DNA from 4 places in the Mesorhizobium sp. P2_A8 genome. Region 4 is predicted to be linked to each of the others. Evidence: riboswitches for the same ligand, from Rfam matches in the RefSeq annotation. Region 4 holds a riboswitch; each other region holds the start of a gene.
What was found. A riboswitch is a leader RNA that binds a small molecule or an ion and turns the genes downstream of it on or off. The one in region 4 is predicted to bind cobalamin.

Region 1: another riboswitch for cobalamin. It lies ahead of AC1D10_RS00095 (aromatic ring-hydroxylating oxygenase subunit alpha); the one in region 4 lies ahead of AC1D10_RS19940 (DUF1636 family protein).
Region 2: another riboswitch for cobalamin. It lies ahead of bluB (5,6-dimethylbenzimidazole synthase); the one in region 4 lies ahead of AC1D10_RS19940 (DUF1636 family protein).
Region 3: another riboswitch for cobalamin. It lies ahead of AC1D10_RS24810 (DUF1636 family protein); the one in region 4 lies ahead of AC1D10_RS19940 (DUF1636 family protein).

What each region holds. Positions count from the first base shown of each region.
Region 1 is NZ_JBFUDB010000001.1:14,525-22,095, forward strand. It holds gene bglA (beta-galactosidase BglA) at 1-718, shown strand, start outside; gene AC1D10_RS00075 (ABC transporter ATP-binding protein) at 760-1,872, shown strand; gene AC1D10_RS00080 (DUF680 domain-containing protein) at 1,964-2,200, opposite strand; gene AC1D10_RS00085 (DUF680 domain-containing protein) at 2,278-2,484, opposite strand; gene AC1D10_RS00090 (DUF680 domain-containing protein) at 2,554-2,751, opposite strand; cobalamin riboswitch at 3,257-3,457, shown strand; gene AC1D10_RS00095 (aromatic ring-hydroxylating oxygenase subunit alpha) at 3,572-4,819, shown strand; gene AC1D10_RS00100 (FAD-binding oxidoreductase) at 5,000-6,100, shown strand; gene AC1D10_RS00105 (FAD-binding oxidoreductase) at 6,167-6,913, opposite strand; gene AC1D10_RS00110 (molybdopterin-dependent oxidoreductase) at 6,910-7,521, opposite strand.
Region 2 is NZ_JBFUDB010000005.1:527,980-535,550, forward strand. It holds gene AC1D10_RS17730 (MFS transporter) at 1-1,211, opposite strand, end outside; gene AC1D10_RS17735 (TetR/AcrR family transcriptional regulator) at 1,333-1,941, shown strand; gene AC1D10_RS17740 (hypothetical protein) at 2,037-3,020, shown strand; partial or broken gene bluB (5,6-dimethylbenzimidazole synthase) at 3,191-3,772, opposite strand; cobalamin riboswitch at 3,823-4,002, opposite strand; gene AC1D10_RS17750 (histone deacetylase family protein) at 4,124-5,050, shown strand; gene AC1D10_RS17755 (exodeoxyribonuclease VII small subunit) at 5,054-5,305, shown strand; gene AC1D10_RS17760 (DUF2277 domain-containing protein) at 5,416-5,682, shown strand; gene AC1D10_RS17765 (pirin family protein) at 5,717-6,637, shown strand; gene dxs (1-deoxy-D-xylulose-5-phosphate synthase) at 6,788-7,571, shown strand, end outside.
Region 3 is NZ_JBFUDB010000008.1:398,186-405,756, reverse strand. It holds gene AC1D10_RS24830 (phosphatidate cytidylyltransferase) at 1-43, shown strand, start outside; gene AC1D10_RS24825 (FecCD family ABC transporter permease) at 83-1,129, opposite strand; gene AC1D10_RS24820 (ABC transporter substrate-binding protein) at 1,204-2,151, opposite strand; gene AC1D10_RS24815 (ABC transporter ATP-binding protein) at 2,198-2,986, opposite strand; gene AC1D10_RS24810 (DUF1636 family protein) at 2,983-3,453, opposite strand; cobalamin riboswitch at 3,478-3,684, opposite strand; gene AC1D10_RS24805 (nucleoside hydrolase) at 3,968-4,942, shown strand; gene AC1D10_RS24800 (substrate-binding domain-containing protein) at 5,195-6,178, opposite strand; gene AC1D10_RS24795 (ABC transporter permease) at 6,247-7,296, opposite strand; gene AC1D10_RS24790 (sugar ABC transporter ATP-binding protein) at 7,296-7,571, opposite strand, start outside.
Region 4 is NZ_JBFUDB010000006.1:374,279-381,849, reverse strand. It holds gene AC1D10_RS19980 (NADH-quinone oxidoreductase subunit E) at 1-128, opposite strand, end outside; gene AC1D10_RS19975 (NADH-quinone oxidoreductase subunit D) at 129-1,319, opposite strand; gene AC1D10_RS19970 (NADH-quinone oxidoreductase subunit C) at 1,329-1,934, opposite strand; gene AC1D10_RS19965 (hypothetical protein) at 1,931-2,470, opposite strand; gene AC1D10_RS19960 (NuoB/complex I 20 kDa subunit family protein) at 2,476-3,057, opposite strand; gene AC1D10_RS19955 (NADH-quinone oxidoreductase subunit A) at 3,048-3,413, opposite strand; gene AC1D10_RS19950 (winged helix-turn-helix domain-containing protein) at 3,746-4,987, shown strand; gene AC1D10_RS19945 (DUF6348 family protein) at 5,010-5,732, shown strand; cobalamin riboswitch at 5,786-5,991, shown strand; gene AC1D10_RS19940 (DUF1636 family protein) at 6,031-6,459, shown strand; gene cobW (cobalamin biosynthesis protein CobW) at 6,462-7,499, shown strand; gene cobN (cobaltochelatase subunit CobN) at 7,518-7,571, shown strand, end outside.

The sequences.
Region 1 (7,571 bases), on a different contig from region 4:
AAAGATCAGCGCGGCCAAGGTCCGCTCGGTGCTGGAATCCTTCGGCAAGGTCGCCAGCGACGGCTGGTCGTGCTGGGCCTTTTCCAATCATGACGTGATGCGCCCGGCCTCGCGCTGGGCTGCTGGCGAAGCCGATCCGACCGCCTATCTCAAGGTCATCTCGGCGCTGCTGATGTCCTTGCGCGGCTCTGTCTGCATCTATCAGGGCGAGGAGCTTGGCCTCGGCGAAGCCGACCTTCGCTTCGAGGATCTGCAGGACCCCTACGGCATCCGCTTCTGGCCGGAATTCAAGGGCCGTGACGGCTGCCGCACGCCGATGGTGTGGGACGGCAGCGCCACGAATGGCGGCTTCTCCTCGGCAAAGCCCTGGCTGCCGGTGCCGGCCAAGCATCTGTCGCAAGCGGTCAATGTCCAGCAGGGCAACGAGACCTCGCTGCTCGAGCACTACCGGCGCTTTCTCACCTTCCGCCGCGCACATCCGGCGCTGGCCAAGGGCGACATCACATTCATCGAAAGTGCGGGCGACACGGTCGCCTTCACACGCCGCGCAGGCAACGAACAGATCGTCTGCGTCTTCAATCTGGGAGCTGAGCCAGCCAAGGTTGACCTAGGCAACCGATCGCTGCAACCTTTGCCCGGGCACGGATTTTCGGGGCAGGCGAGCACCGGTTCCGTACAGCTTGGCGGCTACGGCGCCTGGTTCGGACGCATCGACTGAATTTCAAATCACTTGAATTTCAAATTTCTGGGAGGAAACCAATGGCCGATGTCACGCTAAGACAAGTGAAGAAGTCCTACGGCAATCTGAACATTCTCCACGGCATCGACCTCGACATAAAGTCGGGCGAGTTCATCGTCTTTGTCGGCCCGTCGGGCTGCGGCAAGTCGACTTTGCTGAGGTCGATCGCCGGGCTCGAGGAAATCACCTCCGGCGAACTCAAGATCGCCGGCGAGGTCGTGAACGACGTGCCGCCATCGAAGCGCGGCATCGCCATGGTGTTCCAGTCCTACGCGCTCTACCCGCACATGACCGTCTACGACAACATGGCGTTCTCGATGAAGATCGGCAAAGAGAACAAGGCCGAGATCGACCGCCGCGTGAAGCAGGCGGCCGAAATCCTACAGCTGACCAAATATCTCGACCGCCTGCCCAAGGCGATGTCGGGCGGCCAGCGCCAACGCGTCGCCATCGGCCGCGCCATCGTGCGCAATCCGAAAGTGTTCCTGTTCGACGAGCCGTTGTCGAACCTTGACGCGGCGTTGCGCGTCGCCACCCGCATCGAGATCGCCAAGCTCAAGGAATCGATGCCCAACACGACCATGATCTACGTCACCCACGACCAGGTCGAGGCGATGACGCTGGCCGACCGCATCGTGGTGCTCAAGGAAGGCCATATCGAGCAGGTCGGCACCCCGATGGACCTCTACAAGAAGCCCGGCAATCTGTTCGTCGCCCAGTTCATCGGCTCGCCGGCCATGAACATCCTGCCGGCGACCATCGACAAGACCGGAAACCCGACCGTCGTCAGCCATGTCGGCGGCCGCAAGGCAACCGTACCGATCGCCACGCCGGCATCGGCAAACGGTGCCTCGGTGAGCTTCGGCGTCAGGCCAGAGGACCTGATGATCGCCAGCGGCGCGGACTATCTGTTCGAGGGAACGGTGGACTATGTCGAGCAGCTCGGCGAGGTCCAACTTGTCTATGTCGACATCGGCCGCGCCGACCTGCCGCTGGTGACCAAGATGCCAGGCAATGTCGAGGTCAAGCGCGGGGCGACGCTGCGGCTGAGCGCGGACGCCAGCGACCTTCACATCTTCGACGCGGACGGGCACTCCTTCTCGCTCCGTCAGCCGGAAGCAAAGGCGGCCTGAGGTCAGGAGGACGTCGGAGGCCACATGAAAAACGAAGAGCGGCGGGCACAGGCCCGCCGCTCTTTGTTTGCAGATCAGCTTCGGCTGTTAGTTAGCGGCCGAAGAGGTTCCGGTCGCTGCCCTGAGGGGCAGACTTCTGTACGTCGCCCGACGAGTTGAGCAACTTGTAAACGGGCGAATCGCTGTTGCGGATCGAGCCCGTATGCGAGGCGTCGACGTTGACGGTCGCCTGCTTGTTGATGTCGGTGCCGCCAACATTGTCGTTGCCGGCATAGGCGCTGCCAGCGGCAATCAGAAGAGCGGCGGCAGTAAGAACAATCTTTTTCATTTTTGATACTCCGGTATTTTCGAATTCGAGGCGGCAGGCTGACCCGCCGCCTCGCCGTCGGATGCTAGTTTCGGATGTCAGTTGTTGCCGAACAGGTTGCGATCGCTGCCATGGGTGACAGGCGTCTGCGCAGCCGGCTCGGACTTCTTGGTTGAAGCCGTGTACGAGCTGTCGACCGAGGCGGCAGGCTGATTGGCGCCCTTGGAGCCAAAGTTGTCGCTTCCGGCGAAAGCGCTGCCGGAAATGGCCAGAACGGCGGCGGCAGCAATAAGGATCTTGTTCATTTTAGCTCTCCTGAATTTCTGGATTTTGCCAGGGCGGCGGGCGAGCCCGCCGCCTTCTGGGAATCGGCGTTAGTGGCCGAAGAGATTGCGGTCGCTACCCTGGACAGGCGTCTGAGCAGCCGGTTCCGGCTTCTTGATCGAAGCGGTCTGCGAGCTGTCGACAGCAGTGGCTACCGGGGCGTTCGAACCATAGTGGTCGCTACCGTTAGCAAAGGCGCTGCCGGAAATGGCCAGAACGGCGGCGGCAGTGAGAATGATCTTTTTCATTTTAGGTACTCCAGTATTTTTCCCGTCCGTCTAGCGGCGTGTCTTGGGATGAAATCGCGTCGTTCGGACCGCCCCGATGTGGGAAAGCCATCCAGCCATTTCCAATCACGAAGTTGTTCCGCGTGGACCAAGAATCTGCCACTTGAAATTGTGCCAAGAGCATCCACACCAGTTGTTTTTCTTTGTGATATCAAATAGTTATGTAAAATCGGCACCCCGATCACCAACTGTGTCGGAGGCCCAGCGTTCACACCGTCCTGCACGCACCGTCAACAGAAACGAACCGTTCGGTTCGATTTTAGAAGTTGCTAATAGTCACTTTTCGAAACCGTTAACCTTTCTTAGGCCCCGGCAAGGGGTCGGATTCGAGGAGATTGCAGCCGGCGATGGCTGCCTAGGAGATCGGGTTTCGGCTCCGCAATAGCCGGCCGGAGCGTTTCGCATGCGTGTCGCGCCGCATGGATACGATGTCGTTTTCATGCCGATGGCGCGCCCGCGATCGTGATTAGATCATGTCATCTCAGGTGCCGCTTCGTGACGACGAAGCGGAGAATTGGGAAGCCGGTCAGAATCCGGCGCTGCCCCCGCAACGGTGGTGGAGTTCAAGTCGCAACGGGAGACCACTGGGCAAACGCCTGGGAAGGTGTCGCGACCGTCCGCAAGGACACTCCAGAGCCCGGAAACCAGCCCGAGATATTTGAACTCGACTGATCGCGGTGGGCGGTCAAGAGGTGGATAGTGCATGTCCGGCGCTTCGCCGGTCTGCGTCCGATCCTTCCTCCATCACCACCAGTTCAGTCCTTGGCTATGAGGACAGGACATGGACGCGCGCAACGATATGCTGAGGCTGCTGCAGAGCCGCAGGAACGGCTTCTCGCTCGAGCAGCCCTTTTACACCGATCCGGACTATTTCAAGCTCGACATGGAGCTGATCTGGTATCGCGACTGGCTGTTCATCGGCCATGATTGCGAGCTGCCCAAGCCGGGCAGCTACATTACCGCGCAGATCGGCGATTATCCGGTCGTCCTTGTCCGCGACCAGAAGGGCAATATCAACGCCTTTCACAATTCCTGCCGCCATCGCGGCAGCCGAGTCTGCAATTCAGACAAGGGCACGGCGGCAAAGCTGGTCTGCCCCTATCACCAGTGGACCTATGAGCTGGACGGAAGGCTGTTGTTTGCCCGACAGATGGCGGACGGGTTCGACAAGAGCCAGTTCGGCCTGAAGCCCATCGCCTGTGAAAGTGTCGGCGGCTACATCTTCATCTGCCTGGGCAAGGAGCCGGCGGATTTCGCACCGATGCGGGCTATGATCGAGCCCTACCTTTTGCCGCACCGGCTGCGCGAGGCCAAGGTGGCGTTCGAGTCGACCATTGTCGAGAAGGGCAACTGGAAGCTGGTCTGGGAAAACAACCGCGAGTGCTACCATTGCGCCGGCAATCACCCGGAGCTTTGCAAAACTTTCCCGGAGGCACCGACGGTGACCGGCGTGCAGGGGGCCGACAGCGACCCGGAAATGCTTGCGCACTGGGCGAAATGCGAAGCGGCCGGCCTGCCGAGCAAATTCCGCATCGATGCGGCCGGACAGTACCGCGCCACCCGCGCGCCGCTGCTGCGCGACGCCATCAGCTACACCATGAACGGCAAGCGGGCGGTGAAGAAGAACCTCTCCGACACCGTCTCCGCCGACCGGATCGGCACCTTGATGCACTATCACTATCCGACGACATGGAACCACATCCTCATCGACCACGCGGTGACGTTTCGCGTGCTGCCGATCAGCGCCACGGAAACGGCGGTGACGACCAAATGGCTCGTCCACAAGGATGCGGTCGAAGGCGTCGACTACGATCTCGCCGAACTCACCCATGTCTGGACCGAGACCAACGACCAGGACCGCCACATCGTCGAGGAAAACGCCTTCGGCATCCTATCGCCCGCCTACGAGCCAGGCCCCTATTCGGAGCTGCATGAGGGCGGCGTGATCCAGTTCGTCGAATGGTACGCGTCGTTCATCGGTCCGCGGCTTGCCGAAGGCGGCCGGCCGGCGCTGCGCAGCGTTGCCTAGTGCATGTCGCTCAAAAATGGCCCCCGGTTTTGAGACAACGACATGCAAGGAAACAAGACCTGAAGCGCGTCGCATGAACCCGTTTCGACGCGACGCGCCTTGGTGCATGTCGCCCAAGAGTGCGCAGCGGTTTTGGGATCACGACACGCACGGAATAAAAGGGACAAGAGGATGAATGCGATGACGGACCTTGGCCTCTATCGCCATCTCGACCAGATGACGCCCTGGAACGACAGGCTCCAGGTGCTGGAAGTGATCGGCGTCAGTGACGAAGCACCTGATGTGAAGACCTTCACCTTCCGCTCCGATAACCAGACCTGGTTCCGCTACAAGCCGGGCCAGTTCGTGACGCTGGAACTGCCGACCGCCGATGGGCCGCTGATGCGCACCTACACGCTGTCGTCTTCGCCATCGCGGCCGTTCTCGATCGCGGTGACGATCAAGGCGCAAGCGGGCAGCATCGGTACACGCTGGATGTTCGACCATCTGACGCCCGGTTCGCATGTGAAGGCCTATGGGCCGACCGGCGACTTTTCGCTGCACAGCCACCCGGCGGCCAAGTATCTGTTCATTTCGGCCGGCTCCGGCGTGACGCCGATGATGTCGATGCTGCGCTGGCTGAACGACTGCGCGCCATGGACCGATGTCGGCTTCGTCAATTGCGCGCGGCGCCCCGAGGAAATCATTTTTCGCAAGGAGCTCGAACTGCTCGGCAGCCGCATGCCCGGCCTGTCGCTCGGCTTCATGATCGAGGAGCGGTCGAGCCGCGAGGGCTGGTTCGGCCATATGGGCCGCATCGATGCGATCCGGCTGCCATTGCTGGCGCCCGATTTCCGCGAGCGCGAAATCTTCTGCTGCGGCCCCGATCCCTTCATGCGCGCCGTGCGCGGCATGCTGGACTCTGCCGGCTTCGACATGACGAAGTACCATCAGGAGAGCTTTGCGGCGCCTGTCGTGGAGGAGATCCCGGCACCATTCACGTCGCCGGCGGAAGACGGCGCCGCCGTCATCGTCGAAGCCGCGACGCCGATCCGCTTCGCGCTTTCGGATGTCGACGCCGAATGCGTCGCCGGCCAGACCGTGCTGCAGACGGCGCGGGCTTCGGGCGTGCGGATTCCCGCCGCCTGCGAGTTCGGCCTGTGCGGAACCTGCAAGGTGAAGAAGGTCACGGGCGCCGTCGAGATGAGCCACAATGGCGGCATCCTCGACCACGAGATCGACGACGGCTTCATCCTCGCCTGTTGCTCAAAGCCGCTTTCGGCGCTCGAAATCGAGGCGTGACCGCCGGGGGAATGCCGAGCCTCGGAACGGCGGCTACGAGAAACCTCTCGGAAGGACCGTGTCCGTTCAAACTCCGTAGCGTTCGGTTCGGATGATTTCCGCCGCAACGCCGGCATCCATCAGCGCCTGGGCGGCGGCGGAAACGAAGGCGTTGGAGCCGCAGACGAAGGCGACATCAGGCGGTCCGGGCAACCGAGCCATGGATTGCACCACCATGGCGACATCCACCCGCCGCGAATAATCGGCTGGACGGCGCGCGGCTTCGCGCGTCAGCGTCAGCACGAGGTCGAAGCCGTCCTTGCGATCGTCGAGGGCAATCAGCTCGTCACGAAAGACCACTTCGTCCCAGACCCGGGCTGAAAAGACGAGGGCGACGGGCACCGTCGAATTGCGCGCGACGCGATGACGAACCATCGACATCAAGGGCACGACGCCCGAGCCGCCGCCGACCAGCAAGAGCGGCCCGCCATCGTCATCGGGCCAGATGAAGTGCCCGCCGAGCGGTCCGCGCAGTTCGATTTCGTCGCCAACTGCCGCGATCTCGTGGAAGAATGGCGAGACCTCGCCATCGTCGAGCTTCTCGATCGCCAGTTCGATCACCCCGTGCGTCTCCGGCGCGGAGGCAATCGAATAGGAGCGGCGCGCTTGATAGCCGTCCGGCGCTGTCAGCCTGACGTCGACATACTGACCGGCCCGGTAGGTGAACGGCCGCGATGGCTGGAAAAAGAAGCTGGTGACGCGCGGCGTGCGCCTTTCGATACGGACGATCCCGGCCGTTTGCCATGGCGATTGCGGCGCTTGTGCGTCGCTCATGGATCGTTCGTGTAGCGCTGCTCACGCCATGGATCGCCATAGATGTGATAGCCGCGCAATTCCCAGAAACCCGGCTCATCGCGCTCGGTGAACTGAAGGCCGTTCAGCCATTTGGCCGATTTCCAGAAATAGAGATGCGGCACCAGCAACCGAGCGGGGCCGCCATGGTCCGACGTGATCGGCTTGCCTTCGTAAAACAGCGCGACCATCGCCTTGCCGGCTTCGAGGTCCTTGGTCGGTACGTTGGTGGTGTAACCGTCGAACGAATGCGCCAGCGTGAAGGCGGTCGGCGGCGCGATGCCGGCATCGGCGAGAATATCGTCGATCAGCACGCCTTGCCATGGCGTGTCGAACTTGGTCCACGCGGTCACGCAATGGATGTCGCGTGTCATCTTGGTCAATGGCAGGGCGTTGAACTCGGCCCAGTTCCATTTCTTGATCGGCCGCGGCCCGTGCTTCAGCGTGAATGACCAGTCCTCGGTGCGCACCCGCGGCGTCGGGCCGGCTGACAGGACAGGAAATCCCTGCTCGAGATATTGCCCTGGAGGGATGCGCGCGTCGCCGTCGGTCGGCGGGCGCCGTCCTGAAAGGAAACCTCGGGTGACCATTGCGGCAATCCCCCTGCATCAGGCCATCTGTCAGCCCTCATGCAGTTTTC
Region 2 (7,571 bases), on a different contig from region 4:
ACGACGCCTGCTTCGCATCCGTCCAGGTCGCATTTAGGCGTGGCAAGGCTGCGCTGGCCAAGCAACACGGTGGCCAGTGCGATTGTGCCTGAAGCCACCGACACCCAGAACCCGTTCTGGGCGCCGAATGCATCCACCACCGAGCCGGCCGCGAACGAGCCCAGCGCCATGCCGATGCCGATCCCGGTGGTCACCCAGGTGATGCCCTCGGTCAGCATCGCCTCCGGCACGTGCCGCTCGATCAAGCCGAATGCCGTGATGAAGGTCGGTGAGATCGCCACGCCGCTGACGAAGACGGCCAGCGCCAGAAGCGGCACCGTGTCGGCGGCGAGCAACGGCAGCGCTGTGAGCGCGATGACGGCGACGGCGATGGCAAGTTGACGCTGCAGGGCCATTTTCAGGTTGAGCGCCCCGACGATGATGCCGAGCACGAACGATCCCAGCGCGTAGACGCCGATGACCAGGCTCGCGGCGGCCGGCTGGCCAAGCTCCTTGGTGATCGCCACGGTGCTCACTTCCGTCGTCGCGAAGGTTGCGCCGATGAAGATCAGGGCGAAGGTGATGATCTGCACCGGCCGCAGGCGGATTGCCGAGCTGCGCGAACCATGTTCCGCCGGCCGCACTTGCGGCTCGGTCGAACGCTGCAGGATGAAGGCCGTCGAGCCGACGGCGAGGAACAGCGTGCTCGCCAGCATTCCCGCTTCCGGGAACAGGGCGGCACTCAGTCCCACCGACAGCGATGCCCCGGCAATGTAGACCAGCTCGTCCGCCGCCGACTCGAAGGCGAATGCGGTGTTCATTTCGGGCCGTCCGCGGAAAATCTCGGTCCAGCGTGCGCGCACCATTGCCGGGATGCTGGGCATCGCCGCGGCCAGCAGCGCCGACACGAACAGCGTCCATACCGGCCAGTTGTGATTGGCCGCCGCAATCAGGACGGCAAAGGCGAGCACGGAGATGATCGTGGTCGGCACCACGATCCGCGTCTGGCCAACGCGATCCACCAGCCTTGATATTTGCGGCGCCACGAAGGCGTTGGCCAGTGCGAATGTCGCTGAGACGGCGCCGGCCAGCCAGTACTCGCCACGCGTCTGCGACAGCATCGCCACGATGCCGATTGGCGCCATCGCGATCGGCAGGCGCGCCAAGAAACCCGCGGCTGCAAAGCCCTTGGCGCCGGGAGCGCGAAAGATTTCCGCATAGGGATTTTGCATGGTCCGGTTCCTCGACAAAGGAAGATTCGACAATTACATACGAAGCGTATGATTGTTAGATAGATCATACGCCGCGTATGTCAATTGGCATACGAAGCGTATGTTAGTAGGTCCAGAAGCCATGCACAAACCTCGCAAGGAAATGATCGCCGAGACGCGCGCCAAGCTGATAGCGGCGGCCCGCCACGCCTTCGGCACGATCGGCTATGCTGAAGCCTCGATGGATGATTTCACTGCCTCGGCCGGGCTGACGCGCGGCGCACTCTATCATCACTTCGGCGACAAGAAGGGATTGCTGCAGGCGGTCATCGCCGAAATCGACGGCGAGATGGCGGCGCACGTGAACGAAGTGGCGTCGAGAGCGCCGACCCGCTGGCAGCATTTCGTCGACGAATGCACGACCTATATCGAGATGGCGTTGGAACCGGAAATCCAGCGCATCATGTTCCGGGATGGCCCAGCCGTGCTGGGAGATCCGGCACAATGGCCGAATGCCAATGCATGCATCGCTTCAATGACCAGCCATCTGACGATGTTGCAGGAGGAGGGGGTTGTCGTATCCAGCCTCGACCCCGAGACTGCCTCGCGGCTGATCAACGGGGCGAGCAGTCAGGCGGCGCAACGGATCGCCAATTCGAGCGACCCCGAAGCGACGTCGAAGAAGGTGGTCACGGCGTTCAAGCAACTGCTCGAAGGCCTGCTCAAAAAGCCTGATCCGCAGCCGAACTGAAATCCCCATAGGCGGTCCGGCGCCATTGCCCGCAATTGACAATAGCCGGTTTGAGCGCATCCTCTCGCGCCATCTCTGAAGCGGAGATTCGGGGCATGTGGGATTTCGATATCGGCAGGTCGGTGTCTATCATGATGCGGACCTGGCCCTTCATTGTCTTTCGCATGATCGTCTATTTCGGCATCACGCTGGCCTACATCATTGCGACCGGTGCGGGCGCCTCCGTTGGCTATGGTATCGGCCATATCTCCACCGATCCTGACGGGCCGCTGTCATTTGCCTTGTGGGGCGGCGTGGTCGGGTTCGGTATCGTCTCGATCGCCGTTTATTGGATCCGCGAATACATCCTCTACGTCGTCAAGGCCGGCCATATCGCCGTCATGGTCCATCTGATCGACGGCCGCGATATTCCCGACGGCCAGAACCAGATTGCCTACGCCAAGGACATCGTCACCCGGCGTTTTGCCGAAGCCAACATCCTTTTCGTCGTCGACCAGCTGGTCAAGGGCGCCATCCGCGCCATCACCGGCCTGATCGGCGGCGTCGCCGCTTTCCTGCCGATCCCGGGCTTGAGCGGCCTGGTCTCCTTCATCAACACGGTGATCCGCCTGTCGCTGACCTATGTCGACGAGATCATCCTGGGCTACAACGTCCGCATCAATTCAGCCTCGCCGTTCGAGACGGCGCGGCAAGGCGTCGTGCTCTACGCCCAGAACGGCAGGATCATGGTCAAGAACGCCGTCTGGCTGGCGGTCATCATGTGGGGCGTGTCGTTCGTCATCTTCCTGCTGATGCTGGCTCCGGCCGGTGCCATTCTTTTCCTCATGCCCGGGCAGCTCGCGGGCTGGGCCTTCGTGCTCGCCATTGTCTTCGCCTGGGCTTTCAAGGCCGCGTTCATCGAACCCTTCGCCATCGCCTGCCTGATGCAGGTCTATTTCAGGACCATCGAGGGCCAGGTGCCCGATCCCGAGTGGGACGCCCGGCTGGCCGAAGCGTCGTCGAAATTCAGGGAACTCAAGGACAAGGCGCTGGCCTCCTTCGGTGGCTCGCGCTGGGGCACGGCCGGCGCGACAGGCTGATCAGCGGCGGTCGCCGTCGCCGGTGCGGCGCCGACAGCGTTGAGGCGCGTTACGGTCGATTTGAGCGGCGCTTCGCCTTGCCCGGAAAAAATCTCGCTCATGATCAGCTCCGGCAACGGCAGGCGGCGTCCCCAGCCGTGCGTTTCAAGGTCCGGTTTTGGCGCGAACTCCGAGACGCGGCCGACGCAGAGATAGGCGACCGGCGTCACATGCTCGGGAATTGACAGCAGATCTTTCAACGCCTGCGCCTCGATGATGCTGACCCAGCCGACACCAACACCTTCGGCGCGCGCCGCCAGCCAGAAGTTCTGCACCGCGCAAACCGTGCTGTAGAGGTCCATCTCCGGATTGTGCCAGCGCCCCAGCGGCGAACCCTTCGAGCGCTGGCGGTCGCAGGTGATGCAGATGTTGAGCGCGCTTTCGCAGATGCCATCCAGCTTGAGCTTGCGGTAGAGCGCCTGTCGCTCTTCCGCGATGGCTGGCAACTCCTGTTCGCGCGCCGCCAGGAACAGGTCGCGCACCTTCTGCCGTCGCTCGGTGTCGCGAATGACGATGAAGTTCCATGGCTGCATGAAGCCGACCGATGGCGCGTGATGGGCCGCAAGCAGCAGCCGCGCCAGCACATCATCTTCGAGCGCGGTGGGCAGGAAATGGCTGCGGACATCGCGCCGCGTGAACATGGCGCGGTAAACCGCGTTGCGTGCACTTTGGTCAAATCCGTCGCCAACTGGAGCGGTCATGTGTTCCGGCATCGCGTGTCCCCTTGCGATTGCAGTGTAGATGTCATCCGCCTGACCATGCGGACGACGATACCTGCCAGGCCGGTCTTCTGGCTCAGGATCAACCCGCGTCCGGTGCCTTCCCGTCATCGACAGTGGCATTTACCGGCGCGGTCCCCCTTACAGCGTTGGGCACGCCACGGAATTCAACCGTGTTCCCGATTCTCTCGCTTGCGGCGAGCACCAGGCAGTGGCGCCGACCTTACGCCGAAGCGCTAACGACGCCAATGCCCGTAGCGACACCAATGGACGCAGGCGTGATTTTCCCCAGTCATCAACCGCCTGCGCATGGCCTTTGTCGATCCGGGTCACTAGATTAGGGCGATGACCACCCGTCTCTACAGCCATCCGATCTTCCTCGAGCACATCACGCCGCCCGGCCATCCCGAGCGGCCCGACCGCTTGCGCGCCATCGAGCGTGTGCTCGACGACGAGGCTTTTGCCACGCTCGATCGCGTCCAGGCGCCGGAGGGCGACGAGGCCACCATCCTCTACGCGCATCCCGCCGATTTCGTCGCCCGCGTCCGCGCATCCATTCCCGACACGGGCATTGCCCGCATCGACGCCGACACCACCGCCAGCCCGAAGAGTTGGCAAGCGGCGATCACGGCGATTGGTGCTGCCAACGCTGCCGTGGACGACGTTTTCACAGGCCGCGCCGACAATGTCTTCGTCGCCGCGCGACCGCCCGGCCACCATGCCGAAAAAACCACCGCCATGGGCTTCTGTCTCTTCAACACGGCGGCGATTGCGGCGCGCCATGCACAGAGGAAACATGGCGTCGAGCGCGTTGCCGTTGTCGACTGGGACGTGCACCACGGCAACGGCACGCAGGATATTTTCTGGGACGATCCGACGGTGCTCTATTGCTCGACGCACCAGATGCCGCTCTATCCCGGCACCGGGGCAAAGAGCGAAACCGGCGCCGGCAACATCGTCAACGCACCGTTGGCGCCGCAGACCGGCAGCGAGGTTTTCCGCGACGCCTTCCTGTCGCGGGTCCTGCCGGCGCTCGACAATTTCGCGCCGGACCTGATCATCATTTCGGCCGGGTTCGACGCGCATCACCGAGATCCATTGGCCGAGATCAACCTGACCGAGGACGATTTTGACTGGGCGACCGGCCAGTTGATGCAGCGCGCCACGCGCCACAGCGGCAACCGGCTCGTCAGCTTGCTCGAGGGTGGCTACGATCTGCAGGGACTGGCATTTTCGGTCGCCGCCCATGTCGGGCGACTGATGAAAGGATGAATGATGGCTGGTGAGACCAACGAAGACATCAAGGCGATGAGCTTCGAACAGGCACTCGACGCGCTGGAGAAGATCGTCGATGATCTGGAGCGTGGCGACGTGCCGCTCGACCAGTCGATCCGCATCTACGAGCGCGGCGAGGCGCTGAAGGCACATTGCGACCGGTTGCTGAAGGCCGCCGAGGACAAGGTCGAGAAGATCAGGCTGTCGCGCGACGGCAAGCCGGTTGGAACGGAGCCGCTCGACGCCGACTGAGGCATGCTCCCGAACGATGGTCTTGCCTCACCGGTTTTTGGACATGATCATGATCGAGGATGGAATTCGCCCCGATTGAAACGGCTTCAGGAAGAGGAGGTTCGCAAACGATGTGCAGAAACATCAAGACCCTGTTCAATTTTGATCCGCCTGCAACCCATGACGAGGTGCGCGACGCAGCCCTTCAGTTTGTCCGCAAATTGAGCGGAACGACACGGCCCTCGAAGCAGAACCAGCACGCGTTTGACCACGCCGTCGAGGCCATCGCGGCATCGGCCCGTGAGCTTCTCGATTCCCTCGAAACCCATCAGCATCCCCGCAATCGCGAAGAGGTGGCAGCTAAGGCGCGGGCAAAAGCCGCGGTCCGTTTTGCCTGACGCAAGTAGGCGCGGCCGCTGACAAGGAGAGTGCATGAACTTCTTCCCTGGGAAAGACCCTGAAGTCGGCGATGCCTTTGCCAGCGACCAGATCGAGCTGATGGTCATCCCGAACGCCAAGGACATTGGCGGTTTCCAGGTGCGCCGCGCCCTGCCGACCGCCAAAAGGCGGCTGGTCGGGCCCTTCATCTTTTTCGACCGCATGGGCCCGGCGATCCTGCGCGCCGGCCAGGCGCTCGATGTCCGCCCGCATCCGCATATCGGTCTGTCGACGGTGACCTACCTGTTCGACGGCAAGATCAGGCATCGCGATTCACTCGGCACCGAAATGGTCATCCAGCCCGGCGACGTGAATTTGATGACCGCCGGCCGTGGTATCGTTCATTCGGAACGCACGCCCGAGGAACTGCGCGGCGCGCCGATGTCGGTCTCAGGCCTGCAGACATGGCTGGCATTGCCGGACGGCAAGGAAGAAGTGGCCCCGGTGTTCGAAAACACCGCAGCGCTTCGACTTCCCGAGATCGATGCCGAAGGCGTCAGCGGGCGCATCGTCATCGGTGATTTCCAGGGGCTGCGGTCCCCGGTGAGGGCCGACTCCGAGACGCTTTATGCCGATCTGCGTCTGGCGCCCGGTGCCAGCGTGAAAATTCCCGCCGACGCGGAAGAGCGCGCCATCTACACGCTCGAAGGCGAGGTCTCGATTTCGGGCGACGTTTTCCCGGCCGAGCGCTTGCTGGTGTTCCGGCCCGGTGACGAGATCGTTGTGTCGTCGCAGACAGGCGCGCATTTCATGCTGTTCGGCGGCGCCTCGCTCGGCTCGAAGCGTTACATCTGGTGGAATTTCGTCTCGTCGTCGAAGGAGCGCATTGAGCAGGCCAAGCATGAATGGAAGACGGGCCGCTTCGACATCGTTCCCGGCGATGAGGAAGAATTTATCCCGCTGCCGGAAAGCTAGGGCATGATCCCGAGAATGGGAACCGGTTTTCGGACGAGATCATGCCCAACAGATAGAACCACAACCTGATCCGCGTCACTGACACGCATTTACTTTCGCCGGCCGGCGGCCTATCCCGCCCATGAACAGAAAGCCCGAGCAGGCCTACCCGTGAACGCAACGCCGCATACGCCGCTCCTCGACAAGGTCCGCATCCCTGCCGACCTGCGCACGCTTGCCGAGAGCGAACTGCCACAACTGGCATCCGAGCTTCGCGCCGAGCTGATCGACGCGGTGTCCCGCACCGGCGGCCATCTTGGCGCCGGCCTTGGCGTGGTCGAGCTGACGGTGGCGCTGCACTATGTCTTCAACACCCCGGATGACCGGCTGATCTGGGATGTCGGCCATCAGGCCTATCCGCACAAGATCCTGACTGGCCGCCGCGACCGTATCCGCACCTTGCGTCAGGAGGGCGGCCTGTCCGGCTTCACCCGCCGCGCCGAGAGCGAGTACGATCCCTTCGGCGCCGCCCATTCCTCGACATCGATATCGGCCGGCCTCGGCATGGCCGCCGCTCGCGACCTCTCCGGCGGCCGCAATAACGTCATCGCCGTCATCGGCGACGGCGCCATGTCGGCCGGCATGGCCTACGAGGCGATGAACAATGCCGGCGCGCTCGATGCCCGGCTCATCGTCATTCTCAACGACAACGACATGTCGATCGCGCCGCCGACCGGCGCGATGAGCGCCTATCTGGCGCGTCTGGCCTCGGGCAAGACCTATGTCGGCCTGCGCGACTTCGGCAAGAAACTGACGTCCTATCTCGGCAAGCGCGCCGATCGTGCGATCACCCGGGCGGTCGAGCATGCGCGCGGCTATGTCACCGGCGGCACGCTGTTCGAGGAACTCGGCTTCTATCATATCGGCCCGATCGACGGTCACAATCTGGAGCATT
Region 3 (7,571 bases), on a different contig from region 4:
CCCGGTTTTCTTTCACATCGTGCGCTATTTCTGGACGGTCTGAGGCGGGAACTCTTGCCCAGCGCGATCGGGCCCACCGCGATCAGAGCCGGTTGCGGATGAGCATGGTGACGACGAAGAACGCTCCGACTGAGCTGGTGATGATGCCGATCGGCAGTTCCTGCGGCGGCAGCAAGGTTCGGGCGAGAAGATCGCTTACCAGCAACAGCACCGCGCCGAAGACCGCGCAGCCGGCAACCAGCCGCAGATGCAAAGGACCCGCCAGCGGCCGCGACAGATGCGGGATCATCAGCCCGACGAAGCCGATGACGCCGGCGACCGAGACCAGGATCGCCGTCGCGAACGCGGCGACGAGGAAGGTCATCCTGCGCATCCGCGCCACCGGCACACCAAGGCTTTCGGCGGCATTTTCGCCGGCCAGGAAAGCATCGAGCCGGCGGTGGTTCCATAGCGCATAGGCCAGGATGGTGCCCGCACCCAGCGCGCCGAGCCAGATGTTGTCCCAGCGCGCCAGGCCGAGCCCGCCCATCGTCCAGAACAGCACCGAGTGGGCGGCGCGCTGATCGCCGGCAAAGACCAGGTAGTTGGTCAAGGCGGTGAACATGAACGACACGGCAAGGCCGGCGAGGATCAGCCGCTCCGGCCCTTGCCCCCTCACCCGCGCAACCAGAAGCAGAACAACGCCGGCAGCCAATATGCCGCCGGTGAAGGCCGCGACCGGCAACGTCCAGATGCCAAAACTGTCGCCGAAGACGGTGATGACGGAAACCGCGCCGGCAGCTGCGCCGGAAGACAGGCCGAACAGGAACGGATCGGCCAGATCATTGCGGGTCACCGTCTGCAGCAGCGCACCGACGACGCCCAGGCCAGCGCCGACGCAGATGGCCAGGATCGTGCGCGGCAGCCGCAGGTCGACGACGATCTTGCCGACCGGGCCGGACACGTCGTGCCCACCCAGCCCAATTGCATGGCCGAGCGAAGCCACGACGTCCGTCAACGGGATCAGCGTCGAGCCATAGGCGATCGACAGCAAGGCGAGCGCGGCGATCGCCGCCGCTCCCGCCATCATGGCGAGTGCGAATGCCTTGTGCCGCAAGCCTGGAAATGCGTCGCGTCCATCAGGGCTCATGCGACGCACTTCCCAGATCTTTTCTTCATGCATGTCGTTGGCAAAAACCGCGGCGCATTTTTGGGCGACATGCCTCAAAATGCTTCCGGATGCATCGCCTTGGCGATCTTGTCGATCGCTTCGATGTTGGCGGGCCCAGGCGTCAGCTCGGCATAGCGCAGGGCGACAAAACGCTCGTTCTTGACCGCGTCCGTTTCTTTCATCGCCGGATGCGCCTTCAGGAAATCGAGCAGTTTCTTGTAGCCGCCGCCGTCCTGGTAGTCGAGCAGGATGAGGAATTGCGGGTTGCGAGAGGCCACCGTTTCCCAGTCCGTGTTGCCCCAGCTGGTGTCCATGTCGGCCATGATGTTGTCACCGCCAGCGGCAGTGATCATGGCGCTGGGGATGGCGAACTTGCCCGCGGTAAAGGGTTTGTCCTCGCCGGAATCATAGAGGAACACCCGCGTGCCCTTGCGGTCGCCGACCTTGGCGGTGATGTCGGCGAGCTGCGTCTTCCAGCCCGAAACGAGCTTTTGCGCCTCAGCCTCCTTGCCAAAAATCTTGCCCAGCTTTTCGACGTCGCCATAGAGCAGGTCCATCGAGGCGGCAGGGCGGTTCTTGTCGAGATGGACGCAGCTTTCCGTCAGAACCAGCGTCTTGATGCCATGCGGGGCAAGCGTGTCGGGCGTCACTTCGCCGCCCGGCTTCATGCCGTAGTACCAGCCGGCGAAGAAGAAATCGGGCTCGACCGCGACGAGGTTTTCAAGCGTCGGATATTTGGGGGCGAGTTCAGGGATCGAGCCCTGCTCGGCCTTGAATTCGGGACCGACCTTGTACCATCCGGTGATGCCGGTCAGGCCGACGATCGACGGCTGCAGTTTCAGCGCAAAAGTCATCTCGGCCATGTTGAGGTCATGGATGACGGCACGCTTCGGCGGCGCGTCGAAGGTCAGCGGTTTGCCGCAGCTGTCGACGGTCACAGGGAAGGCGAAGGCTGTCGAGGCCAGCAGCGAGAAGACAAGCGAAAAGGCGAGGCGTTTCAAGGTAAGTGCTCCTTTGTTGAACAGGGATTGGGCGGAACGGCTTCGATCAGGATGGCGGCGCGGCGCGGTTCGGCACCTCGAACACCGTCAGTTCGCGGTCTTCGGTCGGATGGCGCAGACGAAAGACGTCGACGCCGAAAATCTCGCGGATCAGCTGTTGGGTCAGCGCTTCGCGCGGCGCGGCGAACGCTTGCAGGCGGGCATTGTTCATCACCGCGACCCTGGTGGCGAAGGGGGCCACCAGGGCCAGATCGTGCAGCACCGCGATCACCGTCATGCCGAAGCCGGCCACGAGTTCGAGCAGTTCGCCACGGGCGCGCGGGTCGAGGTGGTTGGTGGGCTCGTCGAGGAACAGAATTTTTGGCTCCTGCGCGATGGCGCGCGCCAGCTGGGCGCGCTGGCGCTCGCCCCCCGACAGCGAGCCGATGGTGCGGCCAAGCAGCGGCAGCAGGCCGGTCCGGCGCAGCGCGTCGACGACAATGTCGCGTTCGTCGCTCCTGCGCCTCAGCCCGGCGTGCGGAACCCGGCCAAGCTCGACATAGTCGATCACCGCCAGCCGCGGATCGGGCTGGTCGGTCTGGCCGACCACGGCGATATGCAGTGCCCGCTCGGCGGCCGAAATCCTGTCCAGCCGGCGCCCGCCAAGCTTCACCTCGCCGGAACTTGGCCGCAGCATGCCCGACAGCATGCGCAGCAGCGTCGTCTTGCCGGCGCCGTTGGGGCCGATGATGGCGAGGCGATCGCTCGCGGCCACCGACAGGCTGACCGCATGGACCAGATCCCGGCCATTCGCCATGGCACTGAGGTCACGCGCTTCGAGAACCGGCGCTGTCATCGGCTGTTTCCCGCCGGATTCTCCGGACCCGGGATGCGGGCCAGCGTCTTGCCGGCCAATCCCGCCGGGCGCTGTCCCGAATTGCACCAGCCATCGGCGAGCGAAGCATAGAGCTTGGCGAATCGCACGAGATCGCCGACATCGGCCTGCGCATCGATGGAGCCGAAGAGATAGGCAGCCTTGCCCGATGCCTGGAAGGCAACCGTCAAGGGCCGTGCACAGCCGGCCATGCAAGACACGCCCTCGACCGTGAAGCCATGCGCCACGGCGGGTTCATGGTGGGCCGAGAGCCGGGAACGCAAATCGGAGCACAAATTTTCACCCGACCTGATCCCTGTCGGGACGTCGCGGCAAAGCGTGCAGACAATAATGCGGTGAATACGATCTGTAGCGCCGTCCAACTTTCCGTCTTTCTCGATTGGCGACGGAAGGATGTTGGCGTATCGGCCGACAAGACCGACGTCCACGTCTCCTCCCGGCACACCCCGTCCGGTCAACTCATGCTGATGGCAGGTCTCCTGGCTCGCGGGTCGTTGCGCCATCCTGCCTTCCCAGCCTTGCCGGCCAGTGGCATTTACGGATTTTGCTCGCCGCTTACAGTTGCGGGGGCAGCCACGGCCTCGACCCTTTGGGATCTCACCGTGTTCCCTTTTCACCCCTTGCCTTGCGGCCAGGGGACCATCACCGGGCCAGCGTAGATTTCCATCGATCGCATCGCAACGGTTTTTTGCGACGTCGCGGCTCCATCCAAATGTAATAACATTACGTTTGAAGCGATATTCCGCGACGATGTCAACTCCACTTGTGCGCAACACGGCGGCGGCAGGTGGCAGCTGCTCGAAATGGGCTCGCCACCGGAGGTAGAAGGTGGCCGGGGGGCCGAGCGAGTTGGCACTACGGTTGCCGAGGGCGAGAACCTTGACGGCGCAAGCGGCGGCAGTCTGTAGTCGCGGCAGGCTCGGCCGACAGAGGAGGTGCCATATGGAAAAGATCATCCTGGACTGCGACCCAGGGCATGATGACGCTATCGCCATCCTGCTGGCGGCAGGCAATCCGAAGATCGATCTCCTCGGTATCACCACGGTTTCGGGCAACCACAATGTCGAGAACACCACGCGCAATGCGCTTTCCGTATGCACCGCCTATGGCATCAAGGTACCGGTGGCGAAGGGCTCTCCCGGCCCGCTCCTCATCGATCAGGTGCTGGCCGTCGAGATCCACGGCGAGACCGGGCTCGACGGCCCCGTACTGCCGCCCGCCTCGTTCGAGCTCGACAAGCGGCACGCCGTCGACTTCATCATCGACACCGTCATGGCGCATGAGCCGAAGACGATCACGCTGGTGCCGGTCGGTCCCTACACCAACATCGCGCTTGCCGTGCGCAAGGATCCGCGCATCGTCGAGCGGGTGAAATCGGTCATCGCAATGGGCGGCAGTTTTACCAGGGGCAACATCACGCCCGCGGCGGAGTTCAACGTCTATGCCGACCCGGAAGCAGCCTCCGTGGTGTTCCGGGCCAACTGGGACGTCACCATGGTGGGGCTCGACCTGACGCATCAAGCGCTCGCCACCACGGGGCTTCAGGACCGGGTGCGCGCGGTAGGCGGCCCGATCGCCAAGTTCATCCTCGATATCTGGGAGTTCATCGCGACGACGCATGGTGGCCTCCTGCAGATCGAGTATCCCGCCGTGCATGACGCATGCTGCGTCGCGGCCATGATCGACCCGACCGTCTTCACCACCGAGAAGGCCGATATCCGCGTCGAGCTTGCCGGCCGGTGGACCAAAGGCATGACGGTCTGCAATTTCGAGAAGATGGGCGGCATGCACCATTTCGGCGGCACGGCGAGCGAGCAGGTCGACTTCCGCCACACCGTGGCGATGAAGCTCGACCATCAAAAATTCTGCGATTTGATAGTGGATGCGCTGGAGCGTCTAACCAAGAACAAGGCGTGACCCGCACCTTCGCGACGATACGGTAGGCAGCAAGAGACACCTGGGCGTGCCTCGGGCCAATCGGCGGGAAGGTAGGTCACACGGCCACTTGCGCTACGCGTGCCAACGATGTCTGCTTTGAGGAAGCGGTAAAACTGATCTCTGCAACTGTCATGAGGCGCGAAGCAGCCATTCCTTGCAGGATTAGTGCCCCAGAACACAACAAGGCCCCGCGGGGGGCCTTGTCATATCCAACCTTGGTGGCTGGCTCCCTCACTTCCCCATCATCTGCTTGGCATTTTCCGCCGTGATCGCCGTCGTCTCCACTGTCACTGTCGGCTCCACCGAAGTGGCGCAATCGAGCAGAATCTTCTTCGACATCTCGATCGCTTCCTTGGCACCGGTCGGATAGGTGAAGGTCGCCGCCCAGTCGCCTTTCGCTACCGCTTCGATGCCGCCGGCAGGTCCCGGCAAGCCATCGGTGCCGATGATCTTGACGTCCTTGCCGGCACCTTTGGCGGCAAGCAGCGCGCCGGCCGCCATCATGTCGTTGCTGGCATAAAGCACCTTGATGTCGGGATGCGCCTGCAGCATGGCCGAGAAGGCGGTCTGGGCTTTGTCCGGCACCCAGTCGGCGGCCTGCTCGGCCACGATCTGGATCTTGGCATTCTCCTTGACGCCGTCCTTGAAGCCGTTAAGCCGCTCGACCGCGGGCGTCGAACTCGGCAATCCCTGGAGCACCGCTGCTTCGCCGCCGTCGGGCAGCAAGGTCTTGGCGGTATACTTGCCCGCCTCGAGCGCGATCTTGTAATTGTCGCCGCCGATGAAGGCGGTGTACTCCTTGCCCGGATCGCCGACCGTCTTGCGATCGAGTTCGATGACCGGGATGCCGGCATCCATGGCGCGTTTGACCGCCGGCGTCAGCGGTGCCGCCTCGAAGGGCGAGATCAGCAGGATGTCGACCTTCTGGGTGATGAAATTGTCGACCTGCGAGGTCTGCGTGTTGACGTTGCCGGCGCCGTCGGCGATCTGCAGCGTGAAGCCCGGAACTTCCTTGGCCGCCGCCTCCAGCTCCTCGTTGACGTGCTGACGATAGGGTTCGGCATTGTTCGCCTGCGAAAAGCCGATGATGAACTGGCCGTCCTTGGCGCAGGCCTTGACCATCGGGTCGGCAGCCTGTGCGGCTCCCGCGATGCACAGGCCAGCGCCTGCCAGAAGCGCGACTTTCAGGGCACGCCTTTGTCTTGTGGTTTCCATACTCACTCTCCTCCTCGTCGGGCCGGGGGCCAGACCTTGGTTGACTTCCACTTGCTGCCGCATTCCTCCTAACGACCCAAACCCTCGCGGCGGCGAACGAGGGATTGAAGCACTGCCGCCAGCACAATGATCGCAGCGGTCGCGAGCAGCTGCATGGCGGGGGTGATGTTGTTGAGCTGAAGGATGTTGGCGAGTGCGCCCAGCATAATGGTGCCGGCGACCGTGCCAACCATCGAGCCGGCGCCGCCGAACAGGCTGGTGCCACCGATGACCACGGCTGCAATCGCGGTCAGCTCGTAGCCCATACCGTCATTGGCACTGCCAAAATTGAACTGACCGGCATGCACGATGCCGGCCAGTGCGGCGGCAAAGCCGGTGATGGCGTAGACCGATATCTTGACCATCGACACCGGCACGCCGGAAATGCGCGCCGCGCGCTCGTTGCCACCGACGGCAAAGACATAGCGGCCGAAGCGCGTCGTGTTGAGCACGATCGTTGCGATTGCCGCAAAGACGATGAACACGATCGTCGCCACCGGCACAGTGTTGTTGAACAGCCGCTCACCCAGCACCGCGAACACCGGTGGCGCCAGCCCCGGCCCGTCGCCATAGGAAATGTTGATGTACTGATTGCCCGAGACGACCAGTGCCAGCCCCCGCGCCGCCTGCAGGCCGGCGAGCGTCACGATAAACGGCTCGAGCCGGAAACGGCTGGAGATGGTGCCCTGGATGGCGCCGAAGACGATGCCCATCACGAGTACGGCCAGGATGGTAGGAATGAGTCCGAAGCCGCCCGAGATCATCATCGATGCGGTGACGACGCTGGAGAGCCCAAGCACCGCGCCGACAGAAAGGTCGATGCCGGCGGTAATGATGACGAAGGTCATGCCGATGGCGATGATGCCGGTCTCGGACACGGCGCGAACGATGTTGGCGATGTTGTCGGGGTTGAGGAATAGGATTTCGCCATGCCGGCGCGGCGAGAAGATGACGCCGCCGATCGCCACAACGACAAGGCCGATCAGGCTCTGGAAGCGCACTACAAAGGCTAACGGATCGCGATGCACCGGTGCCGCGGCCACCGGCCTGCCTGTCGCCGAAATCTTCTGCTCAGACATCAGGCCTCCCTGCCATTTGCCGCGTTAAGCACTGTGTGCTCGTCGACGCCGCCGATGAATTCCGCCACATTGCGTCCCTGGCGCAGCACCACGATGCGGTCGCACAGGCCGATCAGCTCCGGCATCTCGCTGGAAGCGACCAGAATACCGAGGCCCTGCGCCGCCAGATGCCGCAGCCGCGTGTAGATCTCGCCCTTGGCGCCGACATCGACACCGCGCGTGGGCTCGTCGAGCAGCAGCAGTCGGGGGTTGCCGAGGATCTCCTTGGCCAGTAC
Region 4 (7,571 bases):
ATGATCGCCGACTGTTCACGGCCCTTGGGGTATTTCTTGATCCATTGCTTCGCCGCGGCCGCGTTCGCCCTGTTGAAGGCGAAGGATGCTGGCTGGACGCTGGCTTCTGCGAGACGGCGAACTGACATTTAGCGATCGACCTCACCAAACACGATGTCGAGGGAGCCGAGAACGGCGGTGACGTCGGCCAGCATGTGGCCGCGGCAGAGGAAATCCATGGCCTGCAGATGCGCGAAACCGGGCGCGCGCAGCTTGCAGCGGTAGGGTTTGTTGGAGCCGTCGGAGACGAGATAGACGCCGAACTCGCCCTTCGGCGCTTCGACCGCCGCATAGACTTCGCCGGCCGGCACACGGTAGCCCTCGGTGTAGAGCTTGAAGTGATGGATCAGCGCTTCCATCGAGCGCTTCATTGCCTGACGCTTCGGCGGCACCACCTTGCCGTCGAGGTTTGACACCGGGCCGGCGCTCTCCTTGCCGAGCAAAAGGTCGACGCACTGGCGCATGATCTTCGCCGACTGGCGCATTTCTTCCATGCGCACCAGATAGCGATCGAAACAGTCGCCGTTCTTGCCGATCGGAATGTCGAAATCCATTTCCGAATAGCATTCATAGGGCTGTGACTTGCGCAGGTCCCAGGGCGCGCCCGAGCCGCGTACCATCACGCCCGAAAAGCCCCAGGCCCAGGCATCGGCCAGCGAGACCGTGCCGATGTCGACATTGCGCTGCTTGAAGATGCGATTGCCGGTGAGCAACTGATCGAGGTCGTCGATCGACTTCAGGAACGGATCGATCCACTTGCCGATATCCTCGACCAGCTTCTGCGGCAGATCCTGATGCACGCCGCCAGGGCGGAAATAGGCCGCGTGCATGCGCGAGCCGGAAGCGCGCTCATAGAACACCATGAGCTTTTCGCGCTCGACGAAGCCCCACAGCGGCGGCGTCAGCGCGCCGACATCCATCGCCTGCGTCGTCACATTGAGGATGTGCGACATGATGCGCCCGATCTCGCAGTAGAGCACGCGGATCAGCTGGCCACGCTTCGGCACATCGATGCCGAGCAGGCGCTCGGCGGCCAGTGCGAAGGCATGCTCCTGGTTCATCGGCGCGCAATAATCGAGCCGGTCGAGATAAGGGATGGCTTGCAGGTAGGTCTTGGCCTCGATCAGCTTTTCCGTGCCGCGGTGCAGCAGGCCGATATGCGGATCGACGCGATCGACAACCTCGCCGTCGAGTTCGAGAACCAACCTCAAAACACCATGCGCTGCAGGGTGTTGAGGCCCAAAGTTGATGTTGAAATTGCGGACGGAGGTCTCAGCCATTCTGGCGCCTCAATTCGTCTTGGCTTTTTCATCGCCCGGCAGGACGTAATCCGTCCCTTCCCATGGCGAGAGAAAATCGAAATTGCGGAATTCCTGCTTGAGCTCGACCGGCTCGTAGATGACACGCTTGGCCTCGTCGTCGTAGCGCACCTCGACGAAGCCGGTCAGCGGGAAATCCTTGCGCAGCGGATGGCCTTCGAAACCGTAATCGGTCAACAGGCGGCGCAGATCCGGGTGGCCGGAGAACAGCACGCCATAGAGATCATAGGTCTCGCGCTCGAACCAGTCGGCACCGGGATAGACGCCGGTGATCGACGGCACCATCGTCTCTTCGTCGGCCTGCACCTTGACGCGGATGCGCACGTTCTGTTTCGGCGACAACAGGTGATAGACGACGTCGAAGCGCTTGGCCCGCGACGGATAGTCGGCACCGCAGACGTCGATGATCGAGATGAACTGGCAGCGCGCATCGTCGCGCAGGAAGGTCATCACTTCGACCAGATCGCGCGGCTCGACATGGACGGTGAGTTCGCCATAGGCGATCGCCGAGTCATTCACGCGGCCGTTCAGCTTCTCGCCGAGATAGGTCGACAGTTCGCTCAGGGATGCGGTCATGACAATCTCGCCAACCAGCCTAGGACCTTGCGCGAGTCTTCCACGTCTTTTTCACCAAACCAACCGCTCTCTTTAACCGCGTCAATGGTCAAAAAAATTTGACATTCATCGTCACCACCCGGTTCGTCAAAAAACAACTTTCCGACAAACTGCCGGGTTTGCAGATTTGCGGGGTCACCATTTAGGGCAACGCACTCGACGAACAACTTTTCGGTGACTGCCCCCCGGCCTGACGACGCAGAGCAAAACCTGGCCGACATTTCAGAAATCAGGTTCTTGGTTCGATCTCCAAGCGAACGCAGCCTCACGTCGCCATGATAAAAGACTATTTGTGGATCGCTCGTCGGCTCGGCCTCCCAATCATTCAACATGATGTCGATACCGACACCGGCATTGCCAAATTTTGAGTCTGCTGAAAGCGTGGAAGAATAAAACCTCGAACCAGAGTCGGTTTCCTCAAATCGCTGCTCTAACGCCTTGAACGTCAAACCCAGCCAAGGCTCAGGGTTGCCGTAGATAATCTTGGCTTCATCCATAGTGATTACCGCTCGATCGTGCCGGTGCGGCGGATCTTCTTCTGTAGGAGAAGAATGCCGTAAAGCAGCGCTTCGGCGCTCGGCGGACAGCCGGGCACATAGATGTCGACCGGCACGACGCGGTCGCAGCCGCGCACCACCGAATAGGAATAGTGGTAGTAGCCGCCGCCATTGGCGCAGGAGCCCATCGAGATGACGTAGCGCGGCTCCGGCATCTGGTCGTAGACCTTGCGCAGCGCAGGCGCCATCTTGTTGGTCAGCGTGCCGGCGACGATCATGATGTCGGACTGGCGCGGAGACGCGCGCGGCGCAACACCGAACCGCTCCGAGTCGTAGCGCGGCATCGAGGTGTGGATCATCTCGACCGCGCAGCAGGCGAGACCGAACGTCATGAACATCAACGAACCGCTGCGCGCCCAGGTGATCAGCGCTTCCGTCGAGGTGACGAGAAAGCCCTTGTCCGCCAGTTCGTTGTTGATCTCGAGGAAGAAAGGATCATCCGCCCCGACCGGCCTGCCGGTGTTGGGATCGATCAGGCCCTTGGGCTTCGGCGCGACGAGCGTTCCGGAACTGTCGTTCAATCCCATTCCAGCGCTCCTTTTTTCCATTCATAGGCAAAGCCGATGGTCAGCACCGCCAAGAAGACCATCATCGACCAGAAGCCGAGCATGCCGATCTTCGAGAACGATACAGCCCACGGAAACAGGAAGGCCACTTCCAGATCGAAGATGATGAACAGGATCGACACCAGGTAGAAACGGATGTCGAACTTCATGCGGGCGTCGTCGAACGAGTTGAAACCGCACTCGTAGGCGGAAAGCTTTTCCGGGTCGGGGTTGCGGTAGGCCACCAGGAACGGCGCCACAAGCAACGCCAGGCCGACGACCAGCGCCACGCCGATGAACAGGACGATGGGCAGATACGAACTCAAAAGTGCGGTCATGCAGCAGCTTTCCGTTGGCGGCCAATCCACTCTGATTACAGCAACGAACCCTAATGCGGAAGCGTGACAGTTTAACCGCTGAACCGTTTTAAGTGCCTATGCTGCAACGCGGCGAGGGTTAGCGCAGCGCTTTCGGCGAAGCAAGTCAAACCTTGTTCAAAAGACGGTGCTGGACGGCACATCGGGAGAAACTGGTCCGTTCCGCTCCTGTTTGATTTCCTTCACTTTTTACTCCACTTTTCTCTCCTGACATGGATCCCGCCAAAACCCTGCTAGCATGACGCGGAATCACTGGCTCCTTTTGCTCGAAAATCATCAGAGTCCCGTCTCCCATGAAGGAAAAAATCTCGCTCGCCATGGCTCGCCGCATCGCGCTAGCGGCTCAGGGGTTCAATGACACCCGCCCCACCGGCACGCCTGACCGCCGTCACTTCGCCCGCGTGCTCGCCCGCACCGGCCTCTTGCAGATCGATTCCGTCAGCGCCGTGGTGCGGGCTCACTATATGCCGCTCTATTCGCGCCTCGGCCCCTACCCGCTCGCTTTGCTCGACAACGCCGCCGTGACGCGCAAGCGCACGGTGTTCGAATACTGGGCCCACGAAGCCTCTTATCTCCCGGTCGAGACATACCCGCTGATGCGCTGGCGCATGCAGCGGGCCGAGCGCGGCGACGAGATGTATGGCGGGCTGGCCAAGTGGGGCCGTGAACACGCCGCCTATGTCGAAGAGATCTATCGCCACGTCGTCGACCAGGGTCCGATCGCCGCCTCGGCGCTGGAAGGCCAGAAAGGCTCGGGCGGCTGGTGGGGCTGGAGCCATGCCAAGCATGCCTTCGAATGGCTGTTCTGGGCCGGCCGCATCACCACCGCGCACCGCCGCGGTTTCGAACGGTTTTACGATCTGCCGGAGCGCGTGCTGCCGCAGGCGATTCTGGCTCTGCCCACACCTGCCCCAGAAGATGCGCATCGTGAATTGCTGCGCATCTCAGCCCGCGCCCATGGCATCGCGACATCAGGCGATCTGCGGGACTATTTCCGCCTTTCTCCAGCCGATATGAAGGGCCGCCTCGAGGAACTGGTCGAGACCGGCGAACTTTTGCCCATGCGCGTCGAAGGTTGGGACAAGCCGGCTTACCTCCATAAGGACGCCCGTTTGCCACGCCGGATCGAGGCTCGTGCCTTGCTGGCGCCCTTCGACCCGGTCGTCTTCGAGCGGACGCGCACCGAAAACCTGTTCAATTTCCGCTACCGCATCGAGATCTACACCCCCGCCGAAAAGCGACAATACGGCTATTACGTGCTGCCGTTCCTGCTCGGCGACCGCATCGTGGCGCGCGTCGATCTCAAGGCCGACCGTCCCGCCAGTGTCCTGCGCGTCCATGCCGCCTATGCCGAACCCGGCGCGCCGCCAGAAACCGCCGCCGAGCTCTTCGAGGAACTGAAGCAGATGCAGGGGTGGCTCGGCCTGGAGCGCATCGAAGTGACGCCGGCCGGCGATTTGGGCCTGGCGCTGCTGAATCAGTCAACAACAAAGGGCGCTCTTGACATCAGCCGTCGGCCGCAGACGTTTGAGTAGATTTGTCGGTCGAGGTTTGGCAATGGCATCGCAAGAGGTTCTCGACCTGATTCACGAAGCGTTGATTGCGCATGGTATCAGCGCCATCCGCGGGCAGCACGATGTCAGGCTTGAACTGGAGGACCTGCGCTTTGAGGCCGAGATTTTCGACAGGGAGCAAGGAGACACGTCTCACAGGCTTGTCCTCGAAATCTACGTCTTCTCGCCGTTGCTGGACACTCAGCAAGTCATCGAATCATTCGTTGGAATGGGCGACACACGACAACAAGCGATAGGCCAGGCGTTCGGAAAGTTCCTGATCGGTGTATTTCACGTTCTGATCGAGGGCCTTGCGGGCCATGTTTGCGAGAACATGCAAGCCGAAATCGAGTTCTGGCAGCGCAATGATGCCAGTTGGAAGGTGTACGGCGGACCTGTCATCAACCAGGCTGCGGTGGAATGTACGCTTAACCGGACATATCCGGCATTCTATGCCCAGCTGGAAAAACTGTTCACGGCTAGTGTTCCTCCCGGCAGTCATTTCGTCCGGATTTTCGTGGCGAGCTACGGCGGAGAACTTATGGGCAAGGAAGTTCTCCTGGACAATGAAACATGGCTGGAAGGCCAGGAGCTTCTCGTTGCTCAGGATTGGCACCACGGCGATGGATACCAGGCACTGCGCCAGGTCATCCTTGCGTTACCGGAAGACAGACCGGTTACGCTGAGCCGTTGGGCGCAGCTGGGTAAGAAAATCCTGCGGCTCTGAGCACAGCGGTTGGCGATCTCGCCCTCCCGCGTTGACACGCCTGCATACACAAGCCTAAATCCGGTCCAGACGGTCTCCTCTCTTCAAAGGGAGGAGCCAAGAGGGAATGCGGTGCGGGATGAAAAATCTCAAATCCGCGGCTGTCCCCGCAACTGTAAGCGAAGAGCCTGGGCCGAAAACCACTGGGATAACCCCGGGAAGGCGGCACCCAAGGCGATGACCCGCGAGCCAGGAGACCTGCCGTCTAGGACACAAAGTATCCGATCGCCTGGCGGGTTTTCCGGGCAAGGAGCCTGATTTGGAACGCGACAGCAGTTTTTCGGCTGAGACAGCGGATATTTTGTCCGGCAACGATGATGCCTTGACCGGCGTCACCGTCATCGTCTGCGCCTCCTGCCGTGACGAGACCGGCTCCGACGCCCACCCCCGCGCCGGCGAACTGCTGGCTGAGGACACGCGCCGCGCCGCATCGGACGAAAACATCCGCATCCGAACAGTCGAATGTCTCGGCAATTGCAAGCGCCGCCTTAGTGCCGCCATCCTGCGCGATGGCTGCTGGAGCTATGTCTTCGGCGACCTGACCGCGACCAGCGGCGCCGACCTCGTCTCTGGCGCAAAACTCTTCGCCACCTCGACCGACGGCCTCATTCCCTGGCGTGGCCGCCCCGATAGCCTGAAGCGTGGCCTCGTCGCCCGCATCCCTCCCCTCGACCTGTTGAAGGACTGATCATGACCGCTTCCGTCTCCCGCGTTCCCTGCACCGTCGTCACCGGCTTCCTCGGCGCCGGCAAGACGACGCTGATCCGCCATCTCCTGGAAAACGCCGGCGGCAAGCGGATCGCCATCATCGTCAATGAGTTCGGCGACATCGGCATCGACGGCGAGATCCTGAAGGGCTGCGGCATCGACACATGCCCCGAGGAAAACATCGTCGAACTGGCCAATGGCTGCATCTGCTGCACCGTTGCCGACGATTTCGTGCCGGCGCTCGACCAGATCCTGTCGCTGACGCCGAAGGTCGACCACATCCTGATCGAGACCTCCGGCCTCGCTCTGCCCAAACCGCTGGTCCAGGCTTTCCAGTGGCCGACGGTGAAGAGCCGCGTGACGGTCGATGGCGTCATCGCCGTCGTCGATGGACCGGCGCTGGCCGAAGGCCGTGTCGCCAACGACATGGACGCACTTCAGGCGCAGCGCGCGCAGGACACGACACTCGATCACGACGATCCGGTCGAGGAAGTGTTCGAGGATCAGATCGCTTGTGCCGACCTGATCATCCTGTCGAAGAGCGACCTGATGGATGCCGCCGGCTCGGCCCGCGCCAACGCCATCATCAACGAGCACATCGCTCGCGCCGTGAAGATCGTGCCGACGTCGCAGGGCAAGGTCGATCCGTCGGTGTTGCTCGGCCTTGGCCTTGCCGTCGAGGATGACATCGAAAACCGTAAGACCCATCACGACGACGAGCTCGACCACGAGCATGACGACTTCGACAGTTTTATTGTCGACATAGCCTCGATCGCCAACCCAGATGAGCTGGCAAAACGCGTCGCTACCGCCGCCGAGGAAGAAAACGTGCTGCGCGTGAAAGGCTTTGTCGAGGTCGGCGGCAAGCCGATGCGGCTCTTGCTGCAGGCTGTCGGACCGCGCGTCAATCATTACTACGACCGCGCCTGGACGGCGCAGGACGACCGCCGCTCGCGCCTCGTCGTCATCGGCCTGAAGGGGCTGAACCGCCCGGCGATCGAGCGTATACTCGCCGGCTGACGCACACCACGGACCGCGATGCACATCCTCACCACGACCTCCGCCTCGCTCGACGACCTCGCCGAGCCGGTC